2 regions of the Mesorhizobium sp. P2_A12 genome follow, and region 2 is predicted to be linked to the other one. Evidence: riboswitches for the same ligand, from Rfam matches in the RefSeq annotation. Region 2 holds a riboswitch; the other holds the start of a gene.
The links. A riboswitch is a leader RNA that binds a small molecule or an ion and turns the genes downstream of it on or off. The one in region 2 is predicted to bind S-adenosylmethionine.
Positions count from the first base shown of each region.

Region 1: another riboswitch for S-adenosylmethionine. It lies ahead of metX (homoserine O-acetyltransferase MetX); the one in region 2 lies ahead of AC1DZU_RS27945 (O-succinylhomoserine sulfhydrylase).

Region 1 is NZ_JBFUCU010000019.1:38,984-43,398, forward strand. It holds gene AC1DZU_RS28885 (sugar kinase) at 1-112, shown strand, start outside; gene AC1DZU_RS28890 (prephenate/arogenate dehydrogenase family protein) at 122-1,057, opposite strand; gene hisC (histidinol-phosphate transaminase) at 1,064-2,173, opposite strand; SAM riboswitch at 2,311-2,388, shown strand; gene metX (homoserine O-acetyltransferase MetX) at 2,500-3,669, shown strand; gene metW (methionine biosynthesis protein MetW) at 3,728-4,342, shown strand; gene AC1DZU_RS28910 (DUF1330 domain-containing protein) at 4,414-4,415, opposite strand, start outside.
Region 2 is NZ_JBFUCU010000017.1:45,114-49,528, reverse strand. It holds gene AC1DZU_RS27955 (ABC transporter substrate-binding protein) at 29-802, opposite strand; gene AC1DZU_RS27950 (2'-deoxycytidine 5'-triphosphate deaminase) at 903-1,997, opposite strand; SAM riboswitch at 2,076-2,153, shown strand; gene AC1DZU_RS27945 (O-succinylhomoserine sulfhydrylase) at 2,211-3,401, shown strand; gene AC1DZU_RS27940 (ceramide glucosyltransferase) at 3,416-4,415, opposite strand, start outside.

The DNA of each region.
Region 1 (4,415 bases), on a different contig from region 2:
CTTTGCCAGTGCGGCCGCCGCGCTCAAATGCCTGCGCTTCGGCGGCAGGCTGGGCGCGCCGGACCGGGCCGAGACGATGGCGATGATGAAAAGCCACTGGCCAGCAGGCTGAAGAACCGATCTATGCCTTCGCCGGGTGCTCGACCGCCTGACGGCCGAAATCGGGGACGTCGATGTCCTGGCCGGCCTCGATGATCGAGCGGCGCACAGCGCGGGTGCGGGTGAACAGATCGAACAGCTTTTCGCCGTCGCCCCAGCGGATCGCCCGCTGCAGCGACGCCAGATCTTCCGAGAACCGCGCCAGCATTTCAAGGATGGCGTCCTTGTTGTGCAGGCAGACGTCGCGCCACATGGTCGGATCCGAGGCGGCGAGACGGGTGAAATCGCGAAAACCTGAAGCCGAATATTTGATCACTTCGGACTTTGTCACCGACTGCAGATCGTCGGCGGTGCCGACGATGTTGTAGGCAATGATGTGCGGCAGGTGCGAGACGATGGCCAGCGTCATGTCGTGATGCTGCGGATCCATGGTGTCGATGTTGGCGCCGCAACGGCGCCAGAATTCCGACAGCCTCTCCAGCGCATCCGGGTCGGTGTCGGGCAGCGGGGTGAAGATGCACCAGCGATTGTCGAACAGGTCGGCGAAACCGGCATCGGGGCCGGATTTTTCCGTGCCCGCCAGGGGGTGGCCCGGAATGAAATGCACGCCATCGGGCACATAGGGCTGCATCTGCGCGATGACTGATGCCTTGGTCGAGCCGACATCGGTGAGGATCGCGCCCTGCTTCAGTGCCGGCGCGATTTCCTCGGCCACAGCGCCCGACGAGCCGACCGGCACCGAGACAATGACCAGATCGGCATCGCGGACCGCTTCTTTCGCATCGGTGGTGTAGGAGGAGCCGAGCCCAAGCTCTTGCGCCCGCGCCAGCGTCGCGGCACTGCGGGTCGAGATGGCGACGTGGCGGGCGAGGCCCTCGCGGCGGATGACGCGGGCCAGCGACGAGCCGATCAGGCCGATGCCGACCAGCGCGATCTTTTCAAACATCGGTGATGTCATGGTGTTCTAGCTTTTCAGGAAAGTCGTGAGAGCGGCGACAACGCCGCGATTGGCCTCTTCGGTGCCGACGGTCATGCGCAGCGCGTTGGGGAAGCCGTAGCCGGAAACGCGCCGCAGGATATAGCCGCGCGCCGTCAGATAATCGTCCGCCGCGGCAGCCGAATATTTCTGGTCGTTGGGAAAATGGATCAGAATGAAATTGCCGACGCTTGGCGTCACCCGCAGCCCGAGCTTGCCAAACTCCTCGCTCAGCCATGTGAGCCACGTTTCGTTGTGCATCACGCTGCGTTGGACGTGGTCGCGGTCACGGATCGCGGCGATGCCGGCCTCGATCGCCGTCGCATTGACGTTGAAAGGGCCACGCACACGGTTGATGGCATCGACGATGTGCATCGGCGCGTACATCCAGCCGATCCGCGCCCCGCCGAGGCCGATCTTGGAGAAGGTGCGGGTCATCACCACGTTCTCGGCGCCGCCGACCAGTTCGATGCCGGCTTCATAATCGTTGCGGCGGACATATTCGGCGTAAGCCGCGTCGAGCACCAGAAGCACATTTCTGGGCAGGCCGGCATGCAGGCGGCGCACTTCCTGGAACGGCACATAGGTCCCGGTCGGGTTGTTGGGATTGGCAAGGAACACGATTTTCGTGCGCGGTGTGACCGCGGCCAGCATCGCATCGATGTCGGCACACTCATCGGTCTCCTTGACCGCGACCGGAGTGGCGCCGGCCGACTGGATGTAGATCTTGTAGACCATGAAGGCGTGTTCGGTGAAAATCGCCTCGTCGCCGGGAGCGAGATAGGTCTGCGCCAAAAGGCCGAGAATTTCGTCGGAGCCGTTGGAACAGATGATGTTCTGCGGATTGAGACCATGCACCTCGGCGATCGCCTCACGCAGCCGCCTGGCGGTGCCGTCGGGATAGACGTCGAGCTTCGCAGCAATCTCCCGCGCTGCCTCGATTGCCTTCGGCGACGGACCGAGCGGGTTCTCGTTCGACGACAGTTTGAACACCTTGGCGACACCGGCGGGCGCCGTGCTCTTGCCCGGCACATAGGCGTCGATATCCATGATGCCCGCGCGCGGGGTTGGACGTGCCTTGTCCGGTGTCTGGCTCATGTCGTAAAATCCGTCGAGACCGCTTCCGCCTGGAAGCCGCAGCGGAAATACAAGCCACGGCTCGCAATGTCGAGAGGTGGCAGCCTCTGGACTACGGCTGGCCGTTGACGCCGGCGTGCCGCAGTCCTAGAAGGGGTGAGAACTTCCGTGGTGATTTGGCCGGTCGGCTTGCAGCCACGTTAAACAACTTGCTAAAGGGCCGTTTGCATCCTGTAACCGGCTTTGCGACTGCAATGCCGGTTTTTTTGTTGTCCGTGCCGGCCGGACACCGCATTGGCCTCCAATTTCGAAAGCACCGTGCGGATTCAAAGTGTGAGATGGATGCAATGGCCGCTCTGCGCGCTGGAAAAACCAACAACGAGGCTGATCAGCCGTCGAGCCCGGTGCTGCGCTTTGGGCCCGACAAGCCGCTCAAGCTCGATGCCGGCACACTGCTGTCGCCGTTCCAGATCGCCTACCAGACCTACGGCACGCTGAACAACGCCCGTTCCAACGCCATCCTCGTCTGCCATGCGCTGACCGGCGACCAGCATGTCGGCAGCACCAATCCGGTGACCGGCAAACCGGGCTGGTGGGAAGTGCTGATCGGCCCCGGCAAGATCATCGACACCAGTCGTTTCTTCGTCATCTGCTCCAACGTCATTGGTGGCTGCCTGGGCTCGACCGGCCCGGCCTCGACCAATCCCGCCACCGGCAAGCCCTATGGGCTCGACCTGCCGATCATCACCATCCGCGACATGGTGCGCGCCCAGCAGATGCTGATCGACCATTTCGGCATCGAAAAACTGTTTTGCGTCCTCGGCGGCTCGATGGGCGGCATGCAGGTGCTGGAATGGGCGTCGAGCTATCCGGAGCGCGTCTTCTCGGCTCTGCCGATTGCCACCGGCGCGCGCCATTCCTCACAGAACATCGCCTTCCATGAGGTTGGCCGGCAAGCCGTGATGGCCGATCCGGACTGGCACGGCGGCAAATATTTCGAGCACGGCAAACGCCCGGAAAAGGGCTTGGCGGTGGCGCGCATGGCCGCCCACATCACCTATCTGTCGGAAGCCGCCCTGCACCGGAAGTTCGGCCGCAATCTGCAGGATCGCGAGGCGCTCACCTTCGGCTTCGACGCCGACTTCCAGATCGAGAGCTATCTGCGCCACCAGGGCATGACTTTCGTCGACCGCTTCGATGCCAATTCCTATCTCTACATGACGCGATCGATGGACTATTTCGACCTCGCCGCCGACCATGGCGGCCGGCTGGCGGATGCGTTCGCCGGTACGAAAACCCGCTTCTGCCTGGTGTCCTTCACCTCGGATTGGCTGTTTCCGACCGAAGAGAGCCGCTCGATCGTGCATGCGCTCAATGCGGCCGGCGCGTCGGTGTCCTTTGTCGAGATCGAGACCGATCGCGGCCACGACGCCTTCCTGCTCGACGAGCCGGAACTGTTTGCCGCCATCAATGGCTTCATCGGCTCCGCGGCGCGGGCGCGAGGGCTCAGCGCATGACCCCGGAAAGTTACAGACTTTCCGGATCGGGATCATGCGCCAAGCAGGAGGCGAAGCCATGAACGTCACCCGCAACCAGCGCGTCGACCTCGAAGTCGTCGCCAACCTCATCCCGCCACAGTCGCGCGTGCTCGACGTCGGTTCGGGCGATGGCTCACTGCTCGAATTGCTGCAGGACACCAAACAGGTCGACGGCCGCGGCCTTGAACTGTCGCAGCGTGGCGTCAACGAATGCGTGGCACGCGGCTTGAGCGTCATTCAGGGCGACGCCGACAAAGATCTCGAGTTCTATCCCGACAAGGGCTTTGACTTCGTCGTCCTGTCGCAGACCTTGCAGGCCACCCGCAACCCGAAGCTGGTTCTCAAGGAACTGCTCAGGATCGGCAATCGCGCCATCGTGTCCTTCCCCAATTTCGGCCATTGGCGGGTCCGCATGTCGTTGTTCCTCAATGGCCGCATGCCGGTGACCACGGACCTGCCCTATTCCTGGTACGACACGCCCAACATCCATTTCTGCACCATCCGCGACTTCGTCAATCTGTGCGACGAGCTTGGCGCCACCGTGGAAAAAGCAACCGCGCTCGACGCCAATGGCCAGAAGATCGGCCTGTCGATGCCATGGTGGTTCTGGAACTTCTTCGGCCAGCAGGCGGTGTTCTTGCTGAAACGGTAATCTCGCTGCTCTATCTCTTCGTTTGGACGCAATTCCCTCAGGGAAAGCGCTACGCGCTTTTCCTGTCGACTTC
Region 2 (4,415 bases):
CGAGTGGGGGAGATCGGCCGTTCGAAGCTCAATAAATATCGAAGTCGAAGTACTTGGCCTGGATCTTCTTGTAGGTGCCGTCGGCGACGATGGCGTCTATTGCCGCATTGAGCTTGTCGCGCAGCGCGGTGTCTTCTAGGCGAACGGCAATGCCGGCCTGGGTCTCCGTGCCCTTGACGTCGCCGACCAGCTTGCAGCAGCCGTCGCTTGCCTTCTTCAACCAGTCCACCAGCACGAATTTGTCAGAGATGACGGCATCGAGACGGCCGTTCGTCAGATCGGTGATCGCCTCTTCCTGGGTCGGGTAGAGTTTCGCCTCCGCGCCAGCCTTGCCATAGACATTCTGGGCATAGTCGGCCTGCGTGGTCGAGGCCTGGGCGCCGACCGTCTTGCCGGCAAGGGCCGCCGGTTCGGTCGAGGTGAGTTCGGTATCCTTCGGCGCCACCAGCGCGAGCGGAGTCGTATAGTATTTGTTGGTGAAGGAGACCTGCTTCTTGCGTTCCTCGGTGATGCTCATCGAGGCGATGATGGCATCGAATTTCTTGGCCTGCAGGGCGGGGATGATGCCGTCCCAGTCCTGGGTGACGATCTCGCACTCGACCTTCATCTGCGCGCACAGCGCATTGGCGATGTCGATATCGAAGCCGACGACCTTGCCGTCCGGGGTGATGGTGTTGAACGGCGGATAGGCACCCTCGGTGCCGATCTTCAGTTTCTCAGCAGCCTGCGCCGACAGAGAGCCGGCCGCCATCAGCAACACGGCAGCACCTGCTGCCGATATGATCCATTTTGAAATCCGCATTTTCTTGGTTCCCCTTGAACGCCGCCAGCTTGGCGACCAGAAAGCCAGCCAAGCATGACGAGCCATCGCAGGCAAGTGTATTGCCCGACGGGAATTGGGTTCAGCGCGCTGGGCGGAAATGCTTGGACAGCTTCAGGCCTTGCGCCTGGTAGTTGGAGCCGAGATCGGTGCCGTAGAGCGCCTGCGGCCGCTTCAGCATATGCTCGTAGACCAGCCGGCCGACGATCTGGCCATGGTCGAGGATGAACGGCACTTCGTGGCTGCGCACTTCGAGCACTGCGCGACTGCCGGTGCCGCCCGACGCCGAATGGCCGAAACCCGGATCGAAGAAGCCGGCATAGTGGACGCGGAACTCGCCGACCAGCGGATCGAACGGGGTCATCTCGGCGGCGTAGAGCGGCGGCACATGCACCGCTTCCTGGCTGACGAGGATGTAGAATTCATCGGGATCGAGCACCAGTTCGCCGGCGCCGCTCTTGTGGATCGGCTCCCAGAAGTCGACCACCTCTTGTGCTGCGCGCTTGTCGACATCGACGAGACCGGTGTGATGCTTGCCCCGATAGCCGACCAGGCCGTTCTGATCGCCGTTGAGATCTATCGACAGTGCGATGCCGCCGCCGGAAATGTTCGGCGGCTCGGTTGCGACCAGCATCTCGGCGCGATGCAGGTCATGCAGCTCGGCTTCCGAGAGCAGTGCATTGCCGGTGCGGAAACGGATCTGGGACAGACGCGAACCGGTACGCACGACGATCGGAAAGGTGCGCGGGCTGACCTCGAGATAGAGTGGGCCGTGATAGCCGGCGGCGATCTTGTCGAACTCGTGGCCGCGATCGGTCATGACGCGGGTGAAGATGTCGAGCCGCCCGGTCGAACTCTTCGGATTGGCCGAGGCCGAAATGTCCGCCGGCAATGCCAGGCTTTCAAGCAAGGGCACGATATAGACGCAGCCGGTCTCCAGCACCGCGCCCTCGGCAAGATTGATCTCGTGCAGCTGCAGCCGATCGAGCTTTTCGGAAACCTTGTGGTTGGGGCCCGGCAGGAACGAGGCCCGCACCCGCCAGGCCTTGTCGCCGAGTCTGAGATCAAGGCTCGCCGGCTGGATCTGGTCGGCATCGAACGCGCGCCGCGACTTCAGCGCGCCGGACTGGAACAGCGCCGAAATGTCCTGATCGGGAAGAATGCCTGTCTGCCGCAAGGCTCAGCTCCTGTGCCGCTGGTACAAACCTCTTAATCAAGCCGGCAATTGACGCAAGCGTGGCGCGGGTCTAAAGGGTCGTTATCCCGTGGTGATTTGGCCGGTCGGCTTGCAGCCACGTTAAACAAGTCGCTAAAGGACCGTCGGGCCGCAAGGCCGTATGGACCGGTTGCGACTTTCGCGGCCGGTTTTTTTGTGTCTGGAACAAAAGCGATGAGCACCAAGAAGCGTAACTGGAAGCCTCAAACGACACTCGTGCATAGCGGGACCCTGCGTTCCGGTTTCGGCGAAACCTCCGAAGCGATGTACCTGACCCAGGGCTATGTCTACGAAACGGCGCAGGCCGCCGAAGCCCGCTTCAAGGGCGAGGAGCCGGGATTCATCTACTCGCGCTACGCCAACCCGACCGTCGACATGTTCGAAAAGCGCATGTGCGCGCTCGAAGGCGCCGAGGACGCGCGCGCCACCGCATCCGGCATGGCCGCGGTGACGGCCTCGCTGTTGTGCAGCGCCAAGGCCGGCGATCATATCGTGGCAGCACGCGCGCTGTTCGGCTCCTGCCGCTGGGTGGTCGAGACGCTGGCGCCGAAATATGGCATCGAGGCGACGCTGGTCGACGGCACCGACATCGCCAACTGGGAAAAGGCGGTCAAGCCGAACACCAAGCTGTTCTTCCTGGAAAGCCCGACCAACCCGACGCTGGAAGTGGTCGACATAGCCGCGGTTGCCGCGCTTGCCAATTCGATCGGTGCGCGGCTGATCGTCGACAATGTCTTTGCCACGCCCCTGCAGCAGAAGCCGCTGCAGCTCGGTGCGCACATCGTCGTCTACTCGGCGACCAAGCATATTGACGGCCAGGGCCGCTGTCTCGGCGGCGTCATCCTGTCGGACAAGAAGTGGATCGACGAGAACCTGCACGACTATTTCCGCCACACTGGCCCCAGCCTGTCGCCGTTCAATGCCTGGACGCTGCTGAAGGGGCTGGAGACGCTGCCGCTGCGCGTGCGCCAGCAGACGGAAAGCGCAGGCAGGATCGCGGATTTCTTGGCCGAGCGGCCCGAAATCGCCCGCGTCATCTATCCCGGCCGTGCCGACCACCCACAGGCGGCCATCGTCAAGAAGCAGATGTCGGGCGGCTCGACGCTGATCTGCCTGGACGTCAAGGGCGGCAAGCAGGCGGCCTTCGCCTTGCAGAACGCGCTCGACATCGTGCTGATCTCCAACAATCTCGGCGATGCCAAGAGCCTGATCACCCATCCGGCGACGACGACGCACAAGAATCTGAGCGACGAGGCGCGTGCCGAACTCGGCATCGGGCCGGGCACGCTCAGGCTGTCGGTCGGCCTGGAGGATACCGACGATCTTCTGGAAGACATCGAACAGGCGCTGAAGTCGGCAAAGTAAAAGGCCTTTGGCCATCAGGCGCCGGACGGCGTCTCTTCCAGCTCGGCTGCCTTGGTGCCGATGGTCATCGCGTTGCCGCGCCAGTCGACGGCGCCACCCAGCCAGCCGCGCGCCCACATCGCCGGCAGGATCAGGTCGCGCAACATGATCGCCGCGACCATGCGCGGCGACAGGTACCAGCCCTTGGACCAGGCCAGGGCGCATTCCGGAAGGTAGAAGGCCGCCAGCACGGCAATGGCGATTGCCCAGATGCTGACGCCGGCGCTTGCCGCCGCCAACAGCGCGAGTGCCAGCGGCACAACTGCCCCGGTCAGGATTTCGGGTGCGAAAAACCATGGGAAGGTGACGCGGCGCAGGCGCGCCCAACGGGCCTGACGCGACCAGATCTCGTCAAAGGTGCGCCGGCCGAGCGGTTGCTCGAAGGGCGCGGCGACGAGATTGACGCGCAGGCCAAGGCCATTGACCAGCTTGGTCGCGGCAGCGTCCTCGGCGATCTCGGCGGCGAGCGCACGGATGCCACCACTGGCGTCGAGCATCGGCTTGTTCCAGAGCATGCTCTTGCCCTGGGCAAAGCCGAGGCCAAGCGCCTCGCCAGCATATTGCCAGCGCGCTTGCAGCGTGTTGAGGAAAGCGCATTCGACCTCGGCCCAGAAGCCAGCGGGCCGCGAGCCTATCGGCGTCGAGCAGACAAGGCCGGTGTCGGGCCGCCATGCAGCCATCAGGTGCTGCACGTAGTCTCTCGGCATCAACACGTTGGAATCGGCCAGGACAACCCAATCGTGGCGCGCTGCCTCCCAACCCTTGACGCAATTGTTGAGTTTCGGGTTGGCGCTGATGCGGTCGTCGCCGATCAGCAGCCGCGCCGGCACCTTGGGAGAACGGGCGATGGCGGCACGGATCAGCCTGACCACCGGATCGTCGGCATGGGCGACGCAGAAGACCAGTTCGTAGCGCGGCCAGTCGAGCGAGAGGGCGCGCTCCAGCGTCTCCTGCGTGAACGGCTCGACGCCACGC